DNA from 2 places in the Mesorhizobium ciceri biovar biserrulae genome. Region 1 is predicted to be linked to the other one. Evidence: predicted binding sites of a transcription regulator. Region 1 holds the regulator's gene; the other holds the start of a gene.
The links. The regulator LexA, encoded in region 1, represses DNA repair genes until DNA is damaged. The targets are predictions, from matches to a motif close to TGTTCNNNNTGTGTTCNG.

Region 1 (11,469 bases):
TCTACAAGGTGCTGCACGCAGCGATGGAGATGCGGCCCGGCCGGTCAGCCATCGTCGCCGAAGGTGACAGTTTTCCCACCGACCTGTACATCGCCGAAGGCGTGGCCTCGACCCGGGATGGCGTCCTGCTGCGCCTCGCGGGCGTCGACGCGCCGACCATCGAAGAGCTGATCGACGAAAACGTGGCGGTGGTGCTGGTCAACCACGTCAATTACAAATCGGGTGAACTGCGCGACATGGCGGCGCTGACGCGCAGGGCTCATACGGCCGGAGCGCTGATCGTCTGGGATCTCTGCCACACCGCCGGCGCCCTGCCCGTCGAGCTCGATCAGGCAAATGCCGATTTCGCTGTCGGCTGCACGTACAAGTACCTCAACGGCGGTCCGGGCGCGCCGGCCTTCATCTATGCCGCGCAGCGCCACCACGGCGATATCAGCCAGCCGCTCAGCGGCTGGTGGGGCCATGCGCGGCCCTTTGCCTTCGAACGGGGTTATGTTGCCGGCACCGGCATCCGCCGTTTTCTGTGCGGTACGCAACCGGTCCTGTCGATGCGGGCGCTCAAAGGCGCGCTTGCCATCTGGAGCGACGTCGACATGGCGGCATTGCGAAAGAAGAGCGTCGCGCAGACAGAACTGTTCATCCAGCTCGTCGAAGCCAAGTGCGGCGCCTACGGTCTCGCGCTGGAGACTACCCGCGACGCGACCAGGCGCGGCAGCCAGGTGTCGTTCCTTCACGTCCACGGCTATCAAATCATGCGGGCGCTGATCGAGCGCGGGGTGATCGGTGACTTCCGCGCACCGTCGACCATCCGTTTCGGCTTCACGCCGCTCTATGTCAGCTACAAGGATGTGTGGCTGGCGGTTGAGGTTCTGGAAGACATTCTGCGCACGGGTGCATGGAAGGACCAGCGTTTCGCCGTCAAGGAAGCCGTTACCTGACGCACCGATCCCGGCGATCCGCCGTCGCTGCCCTCACTGCCTGGCAAATAACGGAGAGCTGAATTTCCAGCCAAAATGCCCAACTGACGTTGGCGTTTTGGCTCCGTTTCGTTCACGGCCAACGAACGTCCCGAAGGTTGCAATCGCCCCTTGTCGAGGTCGATCGACAGATAATGCCAAGCTTTGGTAGAGGATAAGCCACAGGTCATTAACCATAACAATTTCAATGTGAGCAGGCGCATTGCCGAAGGTGGCGCCCGTCGATCGTAACCCGCTGGCAAGCGCCAAATAATTTCAGCAGCCTTAACAAATTCATTAAACTTTAAACGGTTGCAGAACACAACTGGAACAGATAGTGTTTGTTCTGGGTTTGTTTTTCGATTCTGGTTTCAGGGAACCTGGGGGCCGCCATGCTGACACGCAAGCAACATGAACTGCTGATGTTCATCCATGAACGCCTGAAGGAGAGCGGCATTCCGCCATCCTTCGACGAAATGAAGGAGGCGCTCGACCTTGCCTCCAAATCCGGGATTCATCGGCTGATCACGGCCCTTGAGGAGCGCGGCTTTATCCGCCGGCTGCCCAATCGGGCCCGCGCGCTGGAAGTGCTGCGGCTGCCGGACTCGATCGCGCCAGGCCTCAATGCGGCAAAGAAGTTTTCGCCAAGCGTCATCCAGGGCAGTCTTGGTCAGGGTGGTGCTCTTGGCCGGCAGATCAAGCCGGCGCCTTCGCGGATGCCTTCGCCCGGCAATGACGACGATGCGGTCTCTGCCGTTTCGATCCCGGTCATGGGTCGCATCGCCGCCGGCGTGCCGATCGATGCCATCCAGCATCAGACGCATTCGATTTCGGTGCCGCCGGACATGATCATGGGCGGCGCGCACTATGCGCTGGAGGTCAAGGGCGATTCGATGATCGAGGCCGGCATCTTCGACGGCGACACCGTTATCATCCGTAACGCCGACACGGCCAGCCCCGGCGAGATCATCGTGGCGCTGGTCGATGAAGAGGAAGCGACGCTGAAGCGGTTCCGCCGCAAGGGCGCCTCGATTGCCCTCGAAGCCGCCAATCCAGCCTATGAGACACGGATTTTCGGGCCGGACAGGGTCAAGGTGCAAGGCAAGCTCGTCGGCCTGATCCGTCGCTACTGAGACGGCTGTGGGTTGACCACTGGCTTCTCGGGTTTCTTGAAGGGTGCCAGCCCCCTCGCCTCGCGAGAGTATCTGCGTTGCGTGTGCCAGGGCCGATATGGGCTGTCCACCGCGAAGCTGATCGTCGCCGGCGTGGTCGCCGATTGGCGATCGAAGAAGACCGCGGCACTGCCTTTGCGAGCCAGTTGCCGCTTGGTGATGACGAGAACCAGCGGGTTGTGACAGGCGTCATAGGCGGTGGCGTCCTTGACGACGATCAGTTCGGCGAAGCCGCAGGCTTTCCAGGTGTCCTTGCGGTCCTCGACATAGGCAATGATCGCACCGGACATGTGCCTGGCCACGCAAACGCCTGAGGAGCAATAGAACGGCGATCCCGGCGGTAGCTCAACGGCATCCGCGACGTCGAATTGCCCATCGCTGTTGTCGAACACTTCCGGAACGACGATGGTTTCCGATGTCAGCGCGCGTTTCCAGTTGTCGACGGTGAATTCGTTCGGCCGTTGCCGGCTGACGGCAAGCTCACCGCCACCGATCGGCAACGCCACCAGCCGGGCGTCTTCTGAGATCAGCACATCGGGCGTGCGCGTATCCGAGACGGTCAGCAAGCCTGCCAACGCGAATGGCAGAGCCGCGAGCCGCAGCCATGTCGTCGCCATCGTCGCGATGACCAGGGCAATGGCCACCAGCAGGACCGACTGCTGCGAAATCAACCCGACCCCATCGACAGGCGAACGCTCGGAGATCCAGCCCGATATGGCGATCATCATCGTCAGGCCCTTGCCCATCAGGTAGAGAGCTGGCCAATCCAATCCGAAAGGCATCAGCAGCGCGCTGGCGACGGCCAGGAACATGACGACGGTGACGATCGGCATAACCGCGAGATTGGCGAACAGGCTGAGCGGCGACACACGCTGAAAATGCCAGATGGCAAACAGCGTCGTGGCGCTGCCGGCGATGATCGAGGTCATGGCCAGACCGATTGCCGCCAGCAGGAATTTTCGTGTCAGGAACCCGGGCAAGGATCGCTTCGGCGGCGGCGGTCTTGCTTTTCCCGCGCGGTGATCCGCCCAGCCGGCATAAGCGCCGACCAGAGCCGCGGTCGCGGCGAACGACATTTGAAAACTCGGGCCGACCACCTCATGCGGCGACACCACGATGACGGCGATCGCCGAGATCGCCAGATTGCGCATGGTGAGTGCTGCTCGATCGAACAGAACTGCAATCAGCATCACTGCCAGCATGATGAAGCTGCGCTCGGCGGCGACGACGATACCTGAGATGACGAGGTAGGCTGCGATCGAGAACAGTGCGGCGGCAGCGGCATACTTCTTGACCGGGCGACGCGCGGAAAAATCGGGAAACAAGGCGAAGGCGCCGCGCAGCAACCCCATGATGGTGCCGGCGACCAGAGCCATGTGCAGTCCCGAAATGGAGATGATGTGGTAGATGCCGGTACGTCGCATCGCCTCATTGATGTCATCGGGAATGCCGGCGCGCACGCCGACGATCAGCGCCGCGGCGATCTCGCCTTCGGCGCCGCCGACGCTCGCCCTGATATGGTCGGCAATGCCTTCACGGGCATTTTCCACGCTGGAGGAAATTCGGGCCGACAGCGGCATGTCGCCATCATCGCTGACGACAAGCTTGGGGTTGCCGAGAAAGAACCCGCTGCCGCCGATGCCGGCAAAATAGCTGTCGAAGGAGAAATCATAGCTGTCCGGCCGCACCGGCCCGGTCGGCGGCAAAAGCTTGGCATATCCAGTGATGAGGGAGCCTGCGGTCACGTCAGCCGGGATCTTGCGTGCCGAAAGCCGCACCCGTTCCGGCGCATAGCGCAGTTTCGGTCTTGCGGTCGATGTCACGTCGATGGTCAGCCGGATACGGCCAGTTTCCATCCGGTCGAGCGAGACGACGCGGCCGGTCACCTGCGTCGAGATTTCCGAGCCCAACATTTGTGTGCCCGCACGCCACGTCTCGACCTTGGCAGCAAGCAGTCCTAGGGCGCACAAAAGCGCCGCCATGAAACACAGATGGGTCTTTGGCCATGAGCGCGAGACCAGCGCACAGATCCCCGTCAAGATGACAACCGCGACAGGTCTCGCAAAGTCGGGTTCAGCCGTCAGCGAAAAATAGCCGATCGCTCCGATCGCAAGGCAGACCGGTACCAGCAGGAAGGCCACGCCCCGGTCGAGTTCCAGGCTCGCCGCCGTGTTCACGCTGTGGCGCAGGCGAGGCAGTGATATCAGGCCGATCTGCCGGCGCACGCGCACGATCCTGCCGGTTTCGGCAACAGGAACAGAGGCGGCGATACCCGTTTGCAAGGGCAGCTTGCCGTAATCCGGCACGAGGGGCGACGGCGGCGGCAATGAGGCTGGCAGAGGCGCAAACAGGGACCGTTCGCTGACGCCAATGGCAGCGTCCTCGCCCTGATCCGAGCCCCAGCCTCGTCCAGCCATCGGGTCTGCCCCTTGCGCCCTCGACACCCTATGCTACATGAACGCGCAAAGCGCGAAAGTCCGCGCGACCGCACCCCGCTTCAGATGGTTTCCGAGAGTTCCATGTCCGACAAGGTCGTCACCCGTTTTGCCCCCTCGCCCACCGGCTATTTGCACATAGGCGGCGCGCGCACGGCGCTGTTCAACTGGCTGTATGCAAAGCATACCGGCGGCACGATGCTGCTGCGCATCGAGGACACCGATCGCGAACGCTCCAATGAAGCCGCGACGGCTGCTATCCTCGACGGGCTTTCCTGGCTTGGCCTGAGCTGGGACGGCGAGCCGGTGTCGCAGTTCGAGCGTGCGCCGCGCCACCGCGAGGTGGCCGAGGAGCTCGTGCGCATCGGCAAGGCCTATTATTGCTACGCCACGCCAGCCGAACTGGAGGCCATGCGCGAGGCCGCCAGAGCCAAAGGGCTGCCACCCCGCTATGATGGCCGCTGGCGCGACCGCGACCCCTCAGAGGCACCCGCAGGCGCCAAGGGCGCCATCCGCATCAAGGCGCCGACCGAAGGCGAGACCGTCGTCCATGACCGGGTCCAGGGCGACGTGCGCTTTCCCAACAAGGATCTCGACGATTTCATCATCCTGCGTTCTGACGGCAATCCCACTTACATGCATGCCGTCGTCGTCGATGATCATGATATGGGCGTCACCCATATCATTCGCGGCGATGATCATCTGACCAACGCCGCTCGCCAGACCGTGATCTACAACGCCATGGGCTGGAACGTGCCGTCCATGTCGCATATCCCGCTGATCCACGGCGCCGATGGCGCCAAGCTATCGAAGCGGCACGGCGCGCTTGGCGTCGAGGCTTATCGCGCCATGGGCTACCTGCCGGAGGCGCTGCTCAACTACCTGGCGCGTCTCGGCTGGAGCCATGGCGACGACGAGATCATGTCGATCAAGGACATGATTTCCTGGTTCGACATCGGCGACGTCAACAAGGGCGCGGCGCGCTTCGACTTCGCCAAGCTGGAGGCAATCAACGGCGCGCATATGCGCCGCATGAGCGATGCCGAACTGTTCGACATCTTCATCGCCACCCTGCCCTACCTCGAAGGTGGCCCGGCGATCGCCGCACGCCTGAACGACAGCACCAAGGCGCAGTTGCTGGCAGCGCTTCCGGGCCTGAAGGAGCGCGCCAAGACGCTGGTGGAGCTCGTCGACGGCGCGGCTTTCCTGTTTGCCACCCGACCGCTGCCGATCGACGACAAGGCGGCCCTTCTGCTCACCGATGACGCCCGCAAGATCCTGCGCAGTGCTCACGAAGCTTTGAACGGGCTTGCGGATGACTGGACAGCCGCCTCGGCGGAGGCGGCGATCCGCGAGGTGGCGGCGGCCGGCAGCCACAAGCTCGGCGCAGTGGCCCAGCCTTTGCGCGCCGCTTTGACCGGCAAAAGCACCTCGCCGGGCGTGTTCGATGTGCTCGCCGTGCTCGGCCGCGAGGAAAGCCTGGCGCGCATCTCAGATCAAATCGATTAGGAGCAAACTGGCCCAAGAAGATTGGCATTGAAAGGCGGGTTTCGCAGTGCAACATTAGGCCTTGGCCCAATCTGGCACGCACCTCCTGAAATGCGGTGGCGAATACGCGCATTGCGGTGATTTTCGACGTGTCGCTCTGCGAAATTTGCCTTTGCCGGCATGAGGAAACAAGAAGGAGTTTGCAATGACCGAAGCTGCGAAAAAACTGGATTTGGGCAAGACCCAAGAGGCCACCGCAACGCTTGAATTCGCCGGCAAGACCCATGAATTCAAGGTGCGAAGCGGTTCGGTCGGGCCTAATGTGATCGACATCGCCTCGCTCTACTCAACCACCGGCGCTTTCACCTACGATCCCGGCTTCACCTCGACGGCAAGCTGCGAGTCCGAAATCACCTTCATCGACGGCGACGCCGGCATCCTGTTGCACCGCGGCTATCCGATCGACCAGTTGGCCGAACATGGCGACTTCCTCGAGGTCTGCTATCTCCTGCTCTACGGTGAATTGCCGACCAAGGCGCAGAAGGACGATTTCGATTACCGCGTGACGCGCCACACCATGGTGCATGAGCAGATGTCGCGCTTTTTCACCGGCTTCCGCCGCGACGCGCATCCGATGGCGGTGATGTGCGGCGTGGTCGGCGCGCTGTCGGCCTTCTATCACGACTCCACCGACATTTCCGACCCCTACCAGCGCATGGTTGCCTCCATGCGGCTGATCGCCAAGATGCCGACGATCGCGGCGATGGCCTACAAATACCACATCGGCCAGCCCTTCATTTACCCGAAGAACGAGCTGAACTTTGCCGCCAACTTCCTGCATATGTGCTTTGCCGTGCCTTGCGAGGAATACAAGATCAACCCGGTGCTGGCGCGCGCCATGGAACGCATCTTCATCCTGCACGCCGACCACGAGCAGAATGCCTCGACCTCGACCGTTCGCCTCGCCGGCTCGTCGGGCGCCAACCCGTTTGCGTGCATCGCCGCCGGCATAGCCTGCCTGTGGGGACCCGCGCATGGCGGCGCCAATGAAGCGGCGCTCAACATGCTTGGCGAGATCGGCCATGTCGATCACATCCCCGAATTCATCGCCCGCGCCAAGGACAAGGACGACCCGTTCCGCTTGATGGGGTTCGGCCACCGCGTCTACAAGAACTACGATCCGCGCGCCAAGATCATGCAGAAGACGGCACATGAGGTTCTGGGCGAGCTCGGCATCAAGGACGATCCGCTGCTCGACATCGCCATGGAGCTGGAAAAGATCGCGCTGACCGATTCCTATTTCATCGAGAAGAAGCTCTACCCGAATGTCGACTTCTATTCCGGCATTACGCTGAAGGCGCTGGGCTTCCCCACCACCATGTTCACCGTGCTGTTCGCGGTCGCCCGCACCGTCGGCTGGATCGCCCAGTGGAAAGAGATGATCGAGGATCCGCGCCAGAAGATCGGCCGCCCGCGCCAGCTCTATACCGGTGCACCGGAGCGGGATTACGTGCCGATCGCAAAGCGGTGAATTAGGAAATAGTGAGTAGTGAGTAGTGAAGTCGACCATTTCTACTGATTACTGACTACTCACTCTCTTGACATACCGCATCACCACCTGCGCGGCGATCTCGCCGGACGGTCTGCCCGTAGCCATGCGCCGCCTGATCTCTGCAAATCCATCCTTCTGCCAGGCACGCATGCCGCTGTCGGCGAACAGTGCCTCCAATTGCCGGGCAAGATTGTTCGGCTTGATATAGCCGTCGTAGAATTCGGGAATAAGCGCTCGATCCGATATCAGATTGGGCAGCAGCGCCGACCAGACGGAAACGAGGTACGGCGCCAAGATGCGCGCGACCGGGTCGAGCCTGTAGCAGGAAATCATCGGCACGCCGGCCAGCGCCAGTTCCAGCGATACCGTCCCGGACGCGATCAGCGCCGCATCGGCCCTGCCGAAAGCCTGCCATTTGCGCTGGGGCTCGACGATGATCTCAGGCTTTTCATCCCAGCGGTTGACGGAAGATTTGACGAGGTCGGCGACATGCGGGACGGTCGGCAGCAGCAGCCGCAGGCGGTGGCCGCGCGCGCGCAGGATTGACACCGTCTCGCCGAACGGGTCGAGCAGCCGCCGTACCTCGCCACGCCGCGAACCGGGCAGGACGAGCAGGGTTTTGACACGATCAGGAGAAAGGTCGCGTGGCAGCTCCTGCGCCTTGGCTGCAGCAAGCAAGCCCGCATCGTGCGTCAGGCGATGCCCAACATAGGTGCCCGGTGGCCCGCCGAGCCGCTCCAACTCCTTAACCTCGAAAGGCAGGATGCAGAGGATGTGGTCGACATAGGGCTTCATCGCGACCGCCCTGCCCGGCCGCCACGCCCACACGCTCGGGCAGACATAGTGGATGATCGGAATCGACGGGTTGGCCGCACGCACCTTTTTGGCGACGCGCAACGAAAAGTCCGGACTGTCAATGGTGACGAGGCAATCCGGATTTTCGTCGGCAACGGTCTTGGCCAGTTGGCTGATCCGCCGCATCAGGCGCGGAAGGTCGCGCAGGACGGCACTGAACCCCATGAGGGCGATCTCACCGGCATCGAATGGCGAGACCAGTCCCAGCGTCTGCAAATGACGGCCGCCGAGGCCGACGAGTTGCACCTCGCGCCCGGCCGCCTGCCTGAGCGAGCGTACTATGTCGGCGCCGAGCAGGTCGCCGGACTCCTCGCCGGCAACAATCGCGATCTTCAATGCCCTGTCAGCCACTGTGCGGCTCCGTCGTGGCAGGCAGGCCAATGACGAACAGGCCGAGTGCGTTGGCGCGCGCGATGGTTTCAGGACCTTCGAGAACCAGCGAACGTCCCGCCTCGACGGCAATCCCGGCAAGCTCGGCTGCATGCGCTGCTTCGACCGTCTGCAGGCCGATGGACGGAAGATCCGCTCGCAGTTCCTGGCCAGGCTTGGCGCACTTGACCAGGACGCCGCGGGTCTTGCCCGCAATACGGCCGTGGCCGCGTAAAAGCTTTGCCCGCTCAAGCAATCCGGCTGTTCCTTCGATGCCTTCCAGCGCAATGGTCCGGCCACCGATGGCGATCGCGGCCTGGCCGATGTCCAGCGCCCCGATGGCCTTTGCTGCGTCAAGGCCTGCCTCGATGTCACGCCAGTCCGACTTTTGTGGCGCGGCGTTGGTCAGGACGCCTTCGGCGGCGACAAGGCTCGGCACGACTTCATGGGCGCCGACAACTTTTATTCCACGGGCTTCGAGGCCCCTCGCCAAGACCTTCAGCAGGCCATCGTCGCCGCGCGCGAGCGCCATGACGACCAGCGGAATTACCGCGAGCAGGCTGAGACTGGGGCGCAGCGCAAGCAATCGCGGCCGGCGCTTGATCTCGCCTGCAAGCACCAGATGGGTGATCCGGTGCCGCCGTAGCAATGGGACCAGCGAGCCTATACCTTCCAGAGCGAGGCTTTCATGATCGTATCGGGAGAGCTCCGCGATGCGGTCGACCTCGCCTTCCATCAGGATGACGAAGGGCGGATAGCCTTGTTCAGCCGAACCGGCCGCGACTTCGACCGGCAGACTGCCGCCGCCGGCAATGATGCCGACCCTGGAGCCCGGCGGAAGATCAAGACGCGCTGCCGCTGTCTCAGTCTTCGTCATCGACATCGTCGCCATCGCCGCCCTTGAGCGACGGCACAGCATAGTGCCGCTTGCCGCGACTGGTGATGAAATCGATGATCTTCATGGCGGTCGGCGACGACGCGAACTCCGCCTTGGCGAACTCGATGTTCTCGCCAACAGTGCGGGAACGATCGAAGATCATCCTGTAAGCTTTGCGCAGCACAAGGATTTCGGACCTCGGCAGGCCGGAGCGCTTGAGCCCGATGATGTTGAGACCGCGCAAACTGGCGCGGTTGCCGACCGCTATGGCGAAGGGGATGACATCGCCGACGATCGCGGAGCAGCCGCCCAGAAAGGCGTTGTCGCCGATGCGGACAAACTGATGCACTGCGGTCAGGCCGCCGATATAGACGTTGTTACCGACCTCGCAGTGGCCGCCCAGCGTTGCGCCATTGGCGAACGTCGCATTGTTGCCGACGACGCAATCATGGGCGATATGGGCGTAGGCGAGGAAATTGCCGTTGTCGCCAACCGTCGTCTCACCGCGGCTGGAATCGGTACCGAGATGCATGGTCACGCCTTCGCGGATCGTGCAGTTCCTGCCGATGACCAGGGTGGTTCGGCCGCCCTTGTGCTTTGTGTTCTGCGGCGGCGCGCCCAATGTCGCCATCGGGTAGACCTTGGTCGAGGCGCCGATCGACGTCGCGCCCATCACCGAGACATGACTGACCAGTTCGACGTCGTCGCCGATCACCACATCGGCGCCGACATGGCAGAACGGCCCGATGCGCACACCTTGGCCGATTTTGGCGCCTTCCTCGACAATGGAGGAAGCATGGATGGATGTCTTGATTTTCATAAGCACTCGATCGTCAGTCGCTGGTGACCATCATGGCTGAAATCTCGGCCTCGGCCGCCTTGGCGCCGTCGACCATGGCTTCACAAGCGAATTTGAGCAGGTTGCCGCGTTTCTTGATTTTCTTGACATAGATCTTCAACTGGTCGCCGGGAACCACCGGTTTGCGGAATTTGGCGTTGTCGATGGTCAGGAAATAGACCAGCGACGGCTTTTCGGTACCCAGGCTGCGGATACAGATGGCGCCGGCCGTCTGCGCCATCGCCTCAACGATGAGCACACCCGGCATGACCGGCTGCTCAGGGAAATGGCCCTGAAAATGCGGCTCGTTTATGGTCACGTTCTTGATGCCGATGGCGGATTCGTCGCCATCGATGTCGACGATACGATCGATCATCAGGAACGGATAGCGGTGCGGCAGGAGCTTCATCAGCCCCATGATGTCGACCGCTTCCAGCGTCGTCGACGCGATCATGTCAGCCATTGCCTCCCTCGCCCTGTTTGCGGGTCCTGGCGAGCTTGCGCAGCATGGCTATCTCCCGCATGGCTTCCGCCATCGGCTGTGCCGGATAGCCGCCCCAGATCTCGCCTGCAGGGACATTGCTCATAAATCCACTTCTGGCGGCAAGCTTGGCCCCTGTCCCTATGGTCAGGTGATCCGCAAGCCCCACGCCGCCGCCCATGGTGACATTGTCACCCACGACCACAGAACCCGAAATACCCGAAAGCCCGGCTATTATGCAATTGCGGCCGATGCGGACGTTATGGGCGATCTGCACGAGATTGTCGATCTTGGTGCCTTGGCCGATGATCGTATCGGACATGGCGCCGCGATCGACGGTGGTGTTGGAGCCGATCTCGACGTCGTCCTGGATAACGACACGACCGATCTGCGGCACGCGTTCGGGACCCTTGGCCCCGCCGACGAAGCCAAAACCATCCTGGCCT
Region 2 (11,469 bases), 3.0 Mb from region 1:
GGCTCGGTCGGCGATCAGCCGATCGACCTTGTCGAAGAAGCGGCGATGGTTGCCAAGCCCGGTCAACGGATCGGTGAATGCCAGATCCGTGCTCTCCCTGTTTGCCTGACCGGTGCCAAACGAAGTTTGCATCGGTGTCCCTGTTTTGTGACTTCGGAATTTATTTTCAGACTGGCAGCAAACCCTTTAGGAAACGTATCGCGAAATCGATTTTCCATGGGCAACCGCGACCTGTTTCGAAGGATCGATGTGAGGTGTGCATTCGGGCTCAAGGAACAACGAGGACGCGCAGCCTGGCTCCTGTCACGGAATGACCGGCAGGGCCGAGCTTGCGACTTGCTGATGCCAATCTTCAAAAGGTCGCGATTGGCAGACGGGCAGTGAGCCTGTACAGGCAGGACAGTCGCCCATCAGAGCCGCCGGAGACCCGCCATGAAGCTGAAAATCGCCGTCCAGATGGACCACATCTCCACCGTGTCGATCGCCGGCGACACCTCGTTCGCGCTGTCGCTGGAAGCGCAGCGGCGTGGCCATGAGCTGTTCCACTACACGCCGGATCGGCTGTCGTTGCGCGACGGCAAGGTGTTTGCCCGCATTGAGGAGATGCAGGTGCGCGACGAGAAAGGCAGCCACTATTCGCTGGGCGAGAAGGTGCGCACCGATCTGTCGGAGATGGACGTCGTCCTGCTGCGCCAGGATCCGCCCTTCGACATGAACTACATCACCACCACGCACATCCTGGAGCGCATCCACCCGAAGACGCTCGTGGTCAACGACCCGGCCTGGGTGCGCAACAGCCCGGAAAAGATCTTCGTCACCGAATTTGCCGACCTGATGCCGGACACGCTGATCACCAAGGATCCACTCGAAGTTGCCGCCTTCCGCAAGGAGTTCGGCGACATCATCGTCAAGCCGCTCTACGGCAATGGCGGCGCCGGCATCTTCCATCTGCTGGAGGGCGACCGCAACCTGGCCTCGCTGCTGGAAATGTTCGGCCAGATGTTTCGCGAACCCTATATCGTGCAGCGCTATCTCAAGGACGTGCGCAAGGGCGACAAGCGCATCATCCTGATCGACGGCGAGCCGGTCGGCGCCATCAACCGGGTGCCCGCCGAACATGATTCCCGCTCCAATATGCATGTCGGCGGCCGCGCCGAAAAGACCGAGCTGACGGCGCGCGAACGCGAGATCTGCGCCCGCATCGGGCCGTCGCTGAAGGAGCGTGGGTTCATCCTGGTCGGCATCGACGTCATCGGTGACTACATGACCGAGATCAATGTCACCTCGCCGACCGGCGTGCGCGAGGTCAAACGCTTCGGCGGCGCCGACATCGCCAGCCTGTTCTGGGACGCGGTCGAGGACAAGCGCGGGTAAGCCGTTTTCATTTTGTCTTAACCATGTTCCGTTTTTGCAACCGCGCTCAATTCGGCTGCAACCCACGCGCTCACATGTTCCCGTAATGTTCTTGATTTGACCGAGGATTTGTGATTGTCTGCCCGTGGGGCCATTTCTTGGCCATCGCGTGGGTTGTGGCCTGGGGGCAAAGAAATGGTGGCGCGGGTTCGCACGGTCGCTTTCCAAGGCATCGAGGCCGTGCCGGTCGATGTGCAGGTGATGATCGCGCCCGGCAAGGTCAACATGCACATCGTCGGCCTGGGCGACAAGGCGGTGGCCGAAAGCCGCGAGCGGGTGCAGGCCGCACTGCATGCTTCAGGCCTGTCGATGCCGTCGAAGAAGGTCACGGTCAATCTGGCGCCGGCCGACCTGCCGAAGGAAGGCAGTCACTACGACCTGCCGATCGCGCTTGGCCTGATGGCTGCCCTTGGCGCCATTCCGGGCGACATGCTGGCCGGCTATGTCGTACTTGGAGAATTGTCGCTCGACGGCACGATTGCCGCGGTCGCCGGCGCCTTGCCGGCGGCGATCGCCGCCAATGCCGAGGGCAAAGGCCTGATCTGCCCGTTCGCCTGCGGACCTGAGGCGGCCTGGGCTGGAAAGGATTTCGACATTCTGGCACCGCGCAGCCTGATTGCCATCGCCAATCATTTTCGCGGCACGCAGGTGCTGTCGCGCCCCGAGGCCGGCATCCACGCCGCCGCGCCGGATTTGCCCGACCTCGCCGACATCAAGGGCCAGGAGACCGCCAAGCGGGCGCTGGAAGTGGCGGCCGCCGGCGGGCATAATCTTCTCATGATCGGCCCGCCGGGCTCGGGCAAATCGATGCTGGCGCAGCGGCTGCCGTCGATCCTGCCGCCGCTAGCGCCGAAGGAATTGCTCGAAGTCTCGATGATCGCGTCGGTGGCGGGAGAGCTCGGCGAAGGCAAATTGACTGACCGGCGGCCGTTCCGCGCGCCGCACCACTCGGCCTCGATGGCGGCGATGGTCGGCGGCGGCATCCGCGCGCGGCCGGGCGAGGTGTCGCTGGCCCATCACGGCGTGCTGTTCCTCGACGAGTTTCCCGAGTTCACGCCGCAGACGCTCGATGCGCTGCGCCAGCCGCTGGAGACCGGCGACTGCATGATCGCGCGAGCCAACCATCGCGTCACCTATCCGGCGCGTATCCAGCTGGTGGCGGCGATGAACCCGTGCCGCTGCGGCATGGCCGGCGAGCCTGGTTATCGCTGCCTGCGCGGCGAGCGCTGCCGCACCGACTATCAGGCGCGCATTTCGGGCCCGCTGCTCGACCGCATCGATCTCAGGATCGAAGTGCCGGCGGTCTCGGCCAGCGACCTGATCCGGCCCGACCGGGCGGAGAAAAGTGCCGATGTGGCGATGCGCGTGGCACGCGCCCGCACCATCCAGCGCGAGCGCTTCGAGCGGCTCGGCGCCACCCGCGCCACCACCAACGCGCATTGCGCGCCCTCGGTCATCGAGGAGATCGCCATGCCGGACGCCGCCGGCCTGTCGCTGCTCAAGGACGCCAGCGAAAAGCTCGCCTTTTCGGCGCGAGCCTATCACCGGGTGCTGAAGGTGGCGCGGACACTCGCCGATCTCGACGCCAGCGAAACCGTCGGCCGCATCCATCTGGCCGAAGCGATTTCCTACCGCATGAGCTCGGAGCGGGTGGCGCAGGCGGCGTAGGTCACTCGCCGCCCGACAAGCCGACCTTGCCACGCCACCTTCCGCAATCACGCCATAACCGTCATCCGACGAATCGGCCATCTCCGCACTGCGGCGGACCTGATTGTCCGCTTGGTCGACGTCCTCACCACCCAACGGCCCCCACCGACCGGGCGCCGGCCGTTTCTCCGTCTTCGGGGGCGTGGACGTCATCGCATCGGACCAAAGTCTTGGTCTCCGCATTGGGAATTCCTTATTTAGATAATGTGAATATGATTGCGGTCGGGGAGCCCGCTATGTTCGTTGACTACTACGAAGTTTTGGAAGTCAGCCCGAACGCCAACTCGGAAACGCTGGAACGCATATTTCGCTATTTTGCGATGCGCTATCATCCCGACAATCGCGAAACCGGCGATGAAGCCCGCTTCAGTGAAATCGTGGAAGCCCACAACACGCTCAAGGATCCGGTCAAACGCGCTCAATACGACATCGCGTATAGGGACCATGCCGGCCTTCGCCGCGAATTGACCGAGGAAGCCAGCAACAGCAAAGGCATCGAGCGGGATGTCGTGATCCAGGCCAGGCTGCTGTCGCTGCTTTACGCGAAGCGTCGGCACGACGTCAGCAATCCCGGGATCGGGGATGTGGAGCTCGAACGCCTGTCAGACTGTCCGCGAGAGCATCTCGAGTTTCATCTCTGGTATCTGAAAGCGAAGGGCTGGATAGCAAGAGTGGAAAACGGGACGATCGCGATTACGGTGGAAGGCGTCGATCGGGTCAACTCCGAACACCGTCGCGATCCCACCATCCGGCTCCTGGACCATACAGCTTCCTGACGCCTCACCTCCGGAGGAAGTCAGGCCGAAGACCTGCCGCCCCATTCACGGCAGGGACTGGCCTCTTCAGCCCTGCTGCGCCTTCAGTTCCAGCCGCCGCGCGTGCAACACCGGCTCGGTGTAGCCGTTGGGCTGGGCGCGGCCCTTGAAGACCAGATCACAGGCGGCCTGAAAGGCGATCGATCCGTCGAAATCGGCCGCCATGGGCTGGTAGAGCGGGTCGCCCGCGTTCTGGCGGTCGACGATGTCAGCCATGCGCTTCATCGTCGCCATTACCTGGTCCTCGCTGCACACGCCGTGGTGCAGCCAGTTGGCGATGTGCTGTGAGGAAATACGCAGCGTGGCGCGGTCTTCCATCAGGCCGATATCGTTGATGTCAGGCACTTTCGAGCAACCGACGCCCTGGTCGATCCAGCGCACGACATAGCCAAGAATGCCCTGCGCGTTGTTGTCGAGTTCCTTCTGGATATCCTCGGGCGACCAGTTCGGCCGCACGGCAACGGGCACCGACAGGATGTCGTCAAGCTTCGCCTTGGGCCGGTTCTTCAGCGCCGCCTGCACGGCGTGAACATCGACCTTGTGATAGTGCGTGGCATGCAGCGTCGCCGCCGTCGGCGACGGCACCCAGGCAGTGTTGGCGCCGGCCTTGGGGTGGGCGATCTTCTCGACCAGCATCGCAGCCATCAGATCCGGCATCGCCCACATGCCCTTGCCGATCTGGGCGTGGCCGGCCAAGCCGCATTCCAGCCCGATGTCGACATTCCACGCCTCGTAGGCGGAAATCCAGGCGGCCTGCTTCATGTCGCCCTTGCGGATCATCGGGCCGGCTTCCATCGAGGTATGGATCTCGTCGCCGGTGCGGTCGAGGAAGCCGGTGTTGATGAACACCACGCGCTCTTTTGCGGCGCGGATCGCCTCCTTGAGGTTGACGGTGGTGCGCCGCTCCTCGTCCATGATGCCCATCTTGATGGTATTTTTCGCCATGCCGAGCAGCGCTTCGACGCGGTCGAAGATCTCGACGGCGAAGGCGACTTCGTCGGGCCCATGCATCTTGGGTTTCACGACATACATCGAGCCCGCGCGGGAATTGGCGCGGCGGCCGTTCGGCCCGACATCGTGCAGCGCGATCAGCGCCGTCATCGCCGCGTCCAGTATGCCTTCCGGAACCTCGTTGCCGTCGCGGTCGAGGATCGCCGGGCTGGTCATCAGGTGGCCGACATTCCTGACCAGCATCAGCGAGCGGCCGGGCACGGTCAGCCTGCCGCCGGCGGGCGCGGTGTAGGCGCGGTCGGGATTGAGCTTGCGGACAAAACTCTTGCCGCCCTTGGTGATCTCTTCCGCCAGGTCACCCTTCATCAGGCCGAGCCAGTTGCGGTAGACGACGACCTTGTCTGGCGCATCCACCGCCGCGACCGAATCCTCGCAGTCCTGGATGGTGGTCAGCGCCGATTCCAGGATCACATCGGCGATGCCCGCCGGATCGGTGCGGCCGATCTGGTTGTTGCGGTCGATCACGATCTCGATGTGCAGGCCGTTGCGCACAAGCAGCACGGCATCGGGATTGGCGGCATCGCCGCGATAGCCGACGAATTGCCTGGGGTCGGCCAGCGTCGTCGAGCCGGCGCCGGCGCTCAGCCGCAAGGCACCCTGCGCCAGCGACAGGCCATTGACGCCGGCCCATTTGCCGGACGTGAGCGGGGCAGCCTCGTCGAGAAAGGTCTTCGTCCAGGCGACGACCTTGGCGCCGCGTGCCGGATTGAAGGCTTTGCCCTTTTCGGCGCCATCCGTTTCGGGGATGGCATCGGTGCCGTAGAGCGCATCGTAGAGCGAACCCCAGCGCGCATTGGCAGCGTTGAGCGCATAGCGCGCATTCATCACCGGCACGACCAGCTGCGGTCCGGCAACATCAGCAATTTCCGGGTCGACATTGTCGGTCGACACGCTGAAGGCCGGGCCTTCGGGAACGAGGTAGCCGATCCCTTTCAGGAAGCCCTTGTAGGCCTCCATGTCGACCGGCGCGCCGTAATCGCGATACCAGCCGTCTATCTGTTCCTGGATGGCGTCACGCTTTGCCAGCAGCGCCCGGTTCTTCGGCGCCAGATCATGGACGATGGCCGAAAAACCGTTCCAGAAGGCGTCCGCTTCGATCCCCGTGCCCGGCAGCGCTTCCGTGGCCACGAACTCATGCAGCTCGCGGGCAATCCGCAATCCGGCGATCTCGATGCGGTCGGTCATCAGGCTACTCCAGATGAAAGGCTTTGCGGGCCTTTGGCATGTCAGGTTTGCCGGGTCAATTCAGCTTAGGGTGAAGGTGGCGTATTTCGCCGCGTCGCTCAAACCGCAATCCTTGGCCTACCTGAGGCCACGGCCACGACATGCGCCTCGATGAACATGCGCTGGGCCTCGACGGTCGAGACCCGGAATTCGGTGGCGACGTCGATCTCGGCGCTGTCGGTGCCGGCATCCCTGGCGCGCTCCGCGACGATGGCGCGGACATCGGCCTCGGCCGCCGCGATCGCCGCTGCCTCGTCGAGGAAATCGCGTACGGTCTCGCCCGAGGCGAGACGAAACAGCCCTTCTATGGGCTGGCTGACCCGCGCCTCGGCCGAAACCCTGACCTGGCCGACGACGGCGCCGAGCGCGTTGGCGACATCGGTATCCCTGGGCACCACGCAGTCATTGCCGATCAGCTCGGCCAAGCCGGCATAGTGCAGCGGCGCCGAGGCGCCGAGGCCGATGACCGGGCGGTCGAGCGCAACGCTCAGGCGGGCGATGCCGGGATGCGCGTCGACCGCGCGCTGCACCAGGGCGTGCGCCACCGTCGCGGCGCCGTCGAGCCCATCCTCGGCAAAGGCGGTCTCGAGGATATATTCGGCCGACCAGCGCGTCAGCGTCACCAGCACCCGTTCCGAGATCGCTTCCGGCGAAGCGGCAATGTTCTGGCCACGGCCGTCACGCTTGCGGGCGAACAGTTCGGCGCCGAGGCGCGCCGCGATAGGGTCCCAGTTCGCCTGCTTGCCCAGCACGTGGGCGGCGTCCGACGGGGTGAAGCCGGCGACATGCACCAGCCCGCGCGACACCAGCCGGTTCAGCGTCGCGTTCTGCGCATTCGAGGTCAAAAGCCTGTCGACGGCGAGCGGCACGGCACCGATGGCCTCGTAGAGCCTGGCTTCGGCGCCGGTCAGGCCGGCGGCGAGCCGGTCCGGCACGCCGGTGCGCACCGCGAAGCGGCCGTCCATGCGGCCGGGATTGGGTGCCCGCAGCTGGCGCTCCAGCTCTGAAATCACCGCTACGCCATGCGCCATGCCGGCCAGCGCCAGCGGCACCAGGCGGCGCGGCCCGAGCAGGATCTTCGGGTTGAGCGCGCCATCCTCCAGCGCCACTTCGGAATCGCCGCCGAGGCCGAAGGTGCGCATGGCGACGGCCTCGACCATGGTGCGGAAGCCGCCGACGGTGGCGCCTTCCGGATCTAGCCTGGGACGGCCGCCGTCGAGCACGGCGACGTCGGTGGTGGTGCCGCCGATGTCGGACACCACAGCATTGTCGAGCCCGGTCATGTGGCGGGCGCCGACCAGGCTGGCGGCCGGGCCGGACAGGATGGTCTCGATCGGTCGCTGGCGGGCAAAAGCGGCTGAAACCAGCGCGCCATCGCCGCGCACCACCATCAGCGGTGCTGCGATGTTGCGCGCCTCGAGGAAGCCTTCGGTCGCTGCCACCAGCCGGTCGATCATCGAGATCAGCCTGGCGTTGAGCAAAGTGGTCAGCGCCCGGCGCGGGCCGCCGAGCTTGGCCGACAGCTCGTGGCTCGATGTGACCGGCAGGCCGGACTTGTCGCGGATCAACTCGCGGGCGGCGATCTCATGCGCCGGATTGCGGGTGGCGAAGTAGGCGCAGACGGCAAAGCCGGACACCGAGGCGCCGAGTTCCGGCAGCGCCGCTTCCAGTCCGGACAGATCGAGCTTGGCGGCATTGCCATGCACGTCGTGGCCGCCCGGACAAAAAACCACCGGATCGGTGCCGAGCGCGGCCTTCAGCCCGTCGCGGGCGAGGTCGCCCTCGGAAAAGCCGATCATCACCAGCGCGACGCGGCCGCCCTGGCCCTCGACGAGCGCGTTGGTGGCAAGCGTCGTCGACATCGACACCAGCTTGATATCAGCCGGATCGGTTCCGGCTTTCTGCAGCACCGCGTCGACGGCGCCGGAAATGCCGACGGCAAGATCATGCCTGGTGGTCAGCGCCTTGGCCTTGGCCAGCACCTTGCCCTTGTTCGGCCCTTCTTGCGGGCCTTCCGTTTCAGACCACAACACGGCATCGGTATAGGTGCCGCCGGTGTCGATCCCGAGGAACAACGGTTTTGGCTTGGTCTTGGCTGTCATTTTTGGCGGCGGTCCGGCTGGGGAGTCTGTCTGCCCCTGCCTTTAGCCGATGCGGGCCGGTCGATAAAGCTGCGAGCGCTGGGCCAAGGCGGAGATTGGCAGCGTTGGCCGAAGCGCCAACCTACCCGACAAACCCCACTTTCTTGTGCGTGCCATCGCAGAACGGCTTGTTGGCGGAATGGCCGCAGCGGCAGAGGAAGGCGCGTTGTGTACGGTCGACCGTATGGCCGGTTCCGGTGACGATCTCGAGATTGCCCTCAAGCTTGAGCGGGCCATTGGTGGTCGGCGTCACTTTCAGCGGACCATTTCTCGCTTCGAGCGCCGGCGTGTCCTTCAGCTGCGGCTCGCCGGTGGCGGCAAAACCGGATTTGTTGTGGCTGCCGTCGCAGAACGGCTTGTTTTCCGAAGCGCCGCAGCGGCAGAGCGTGGCACGATAAGAAGTCTCGCCGTCGAGAACGATCTCGGCGTGTACCGCCAGCGGGCCGTTTTCCCGCAGCCGCACCGTGTTGACCACCGGTGCTTGCTCCTGCGGCCCGCCATCCTTCCTGACATAGGTGATGGCGCCCGACGGGCAGCTTTCGGCGATGGCGACGATCTTCTCGACGCTGGCCGCCTCGGGATGGATCCATTGACCCGGCGCGTTGGGCACGAAGACGTGCGGATCGCCGAGCACGCAGTTGCGCGAATGGATGCAGCGCTTGCCGGAAAACCCGACGTCGATCTTGTCGCTTTCGACCATGCCGGCCATAGCTGAGCTCCTTTTGCCTGAAGCACGTCGCGTCTGAACAGTTCGAGGCGGCGCGCGCTGGGTATTTGCACAGGCTATGGCTCCAGCCCGAAGACCGTCAAGCTGGCAAACCGGTCAGGGGACCAGTTCGATCTCCTCGGTCTCGCCGCCGCTGCAGGTATAGCAGCAATCCTCGCATTTTTCCTTGTTGCCGGGGCCGACGCCCCAATAGGTGCCCTCGTCACCATCGACCCAGGCGCCGTAACAGATCGATTCCCCGGCGTTGCAGGATATCGGCAGCTGCTTGGTCTCGCCGTCGTCGAGGTAGAAGTCCTTGTCATCGCCCGGCCAGACATAGTCGCGATCCTGGCTGTAGAGTTCGACGCGCATGGCGTTGGGGTGGCCGTTCTTGATGGCAAAGGTGACATCGTCGGCACGCGCCGCCGGCACGAGCAGCATGAGGAGAGACAGCGCGGCCAGCACGCGGCGCGCATAGATATGAAACATGAGTGACCCCCTGAATAAGCGGCCCACCCGGCCGCGTGGCGACCATCGCACGCAGCGCTGAATCGCGGAAGTGGACCGGACGAGCCGATCCCTGACTTAATTTGGGTCCAACGAAAACTTCCGCGCTCTACGGCACCAGATCGATCGTCTCTGTCGAGTGTTCGACGCAGATGAAGCAGCAGGTGTCGCAAGGCTGGTCATTGTCCGGCCCGACGCCGGCCGAGAGGCTGTCATTGCCGTCGGCCCAGGCGCCATAGCAGATATGTTCGCCCTGATTGCAGGAGAACGGCACGGATTTCTGCGACCCTGGGGCGATCAGGAACACCTTGTCGTTGCCCGGCCAGACCGTCTCGCGGTCGCGGCTGAACAGCTCGACCGCGACTGCTTCCTTGCGCAGGTTCTTGACGAAGAAGGCCATGTCGGCGGCCTGCGCCGAGGCGGTGAAGACCAGCGCCGCCAGTGCAACCATACGAAACAGCGTCACGGCCTGGATCTCCCGAATCACCGCGGCAGAATCGCATGCCTGCCCGCAACTAGGAAGGTGTGGAACCCTGCGTCGCGATCTCATGCCCCAGCCGCACCGTTTCACGCACCAGCAGGTCGAGATCCTCGCGCCGTGTGCGATGATTGGTGATCGCCACGCGCAACCAGTGCTCGCCATGCACCGTGGTGTCCGAAAGGGCCGCAATGCCCTGTTCCTGCAGCCGCAGCATGATCTCCGTGTTGAGCGCCTTCAGAGCCTCGCCTGTCAGACCGGGCTGATAGCGGAAGCAGACGATGTTGACGGTCGGCGATGCCGCCAGCTGCAGCCGCGGCGCGGCCTCGATCAAGCCGGCAAGATAGACGGCCTGGGCAATGTTCTGGTCGATCAGGCGGCCGAATTTCTCGACACCGTGCTCCTTCAGCGCTATCCACACCTTCAGCGCGCGAAAACCGCGCGACGTCTGCAGGCCGTAGTCGTGCAGCCATTCGCCGGAAGCGAGGCCGCGCGGCGTCGATTCCAGATATTCCGGCGTCACCGCGAAGGTCCCGCGATGCGCGGCGGCATCCCTGACCAGGGCGCAGCCGACTTCGAACGGCGCGTGCAGCCATTTGTGGGGATCGAGCGCGACCGAATCCGCCCGTTCGATGCCGGCGACGCGATGGGCATTCTCAGGCGCAATGGCGATCAGCGCGCCGATGCAGCCGTCGACATGGAACCAGAGGCCTTCCTCATGTGACAGCTTCGCAAGCGCCTGCAAATCGTCGATCGCCCCGGTGTTGACGGTGCCCGCCGTACCGATGACGCAGGCCGGCTTGAACCCTGCCGCGCGATCCTCTGTGATCGCCGCCCGCAAGGCGGCGATATCGATGCGCAGCCCGGCATCGGTCGGGATGCGGCGCAGTGCCCGGTTGCCGAGGCCAAGTGCCTCCATCGCCTTGCGGTGGCACGAGTGGATCTGCTCCGAGCCGTAGAAGCGCAGCGGCTTTTCGATGGCGGCGACACCATGCTCGCGCACGTCGATGCCGGCCTTGACGTTGCGCGCCACGGTCAGCCCGATGATGTTGGCCATCGAGCCGCCGCTGACCAGCGTGCCGCCGGCAGAAGCGGGAAAGCCCAGCATCTCCTTGCACCAGTTCACCACCTGGCTGTCCATCAGCCCGGCGGCGTGGTTGCCACCGCCGAGGTTCGAGCCCTGGATTGCCGCCAGGAAATCGCCGAGCGCACCGGTGAAATTGCTCGACCCCATATACCAGGACCAGAAGCGCGGATGGATGTTGCCCATTGGATAGGACATCACCGTGCGGGACACCTCAGAATAGACCGCATCCAGCGGCGCCGGCGAGCGCGGCAGCGGCGCCGAGAAGGCCCCTCTCACATCGGCCGGCATCTCCCGCCAGACCGGGCGGTCGCGCACATCGCGGAGGTAATCGACCGCATCGTCGATGACCCGGTGCGACAGGGCCTGCACATCGGCCCAAT

Region 2: the regulator LexA is predicted to act here: its motif matches at 1,450-1,467, upstream of A4R29_RS29775 (YifB family Mg chelatase-like AAA ATPase).

Annotation. Positions count from the first base shown of each region.
Region 1 covers NZ_CP015064.1:2,941,573-2,953,041, reverse strand. Annotated here, with positions in the region: gene kynU (kynureninase) at 1-938, shown strand, start outside; gene lexA (transcriptional repressor LexA) at 1,349-2,089, shown strand; gene A4R29_RS13600 (ComEC/Rec2 family competence protein) at 2,083-4,545, opposite strand; gene gltX (glutamate--tRNA ligase) at 4,648-6,072, shown strand; gene gltA (citrate synthase) at 6,257-7,582, shown strand; gene lpxB (lipid-A-disaccharide synthase) at 7,631-8,809, opposite strand; gene A4R29_RS13580 (LpxI family protein) at 8,802-9,719, opposite strand; gene lpxA (acyl-ACP--UDP-N-acetylglucosamine O-acyltransferase) at 9,691-10,524, opposite strand; gene fabZ (3-hydroxyacyl-ACP dehydratase FabZ) at 10,538-11,005, opposite strand; gene lpxD (UDP-3-O-(3-hydroxymyristoyl)glucosamine N-acyltransferase) at 10,998-11,469, opposite strand, start outside.
Region 2 covers NZ_CP015064.1:6,278,975-6,290,443, reverse strand. Annotated here, with positions in the region: gene A4R29_RS29785 (putative bifunctional diguanylate cyclase/phosphodiesterase) at 1-132, opposite strand, end outside; gene gshB (glutathione synthase) at 433-1,374, shown strand; gene A4R29_RS29775 (YifB family Mg chelatase-like AAA ATPase) at 1,549-3,081, shown strand; gene A4R29_RS29770 (J domain-containing protein) at 3,357-3,896, shown strand; gene A4R29_RS29765 (malate synthase G) at 3,963-6,131, opposite strand; gene A4R29_RS29760 (hydantoinase/oxoprolinase family protein) at 6,230-8,272, opposite strand; gene A4R29_RS29755 (CDGSH iron-sulfur domain-containing protein) at 8,394-9,020, opposite strand; gene A4R29_RS29750 (hypothetical protein) at 9,135-9,506, opposite strand; gene A4R29_RS29745 (hypothetical protein) at 9,634-9,990, opposite strand; gene A4R29_RS29740 (pyridoxal phosphate-dependent decarboxylase family protein) at 10,040-11,469, opposite strand, start outside.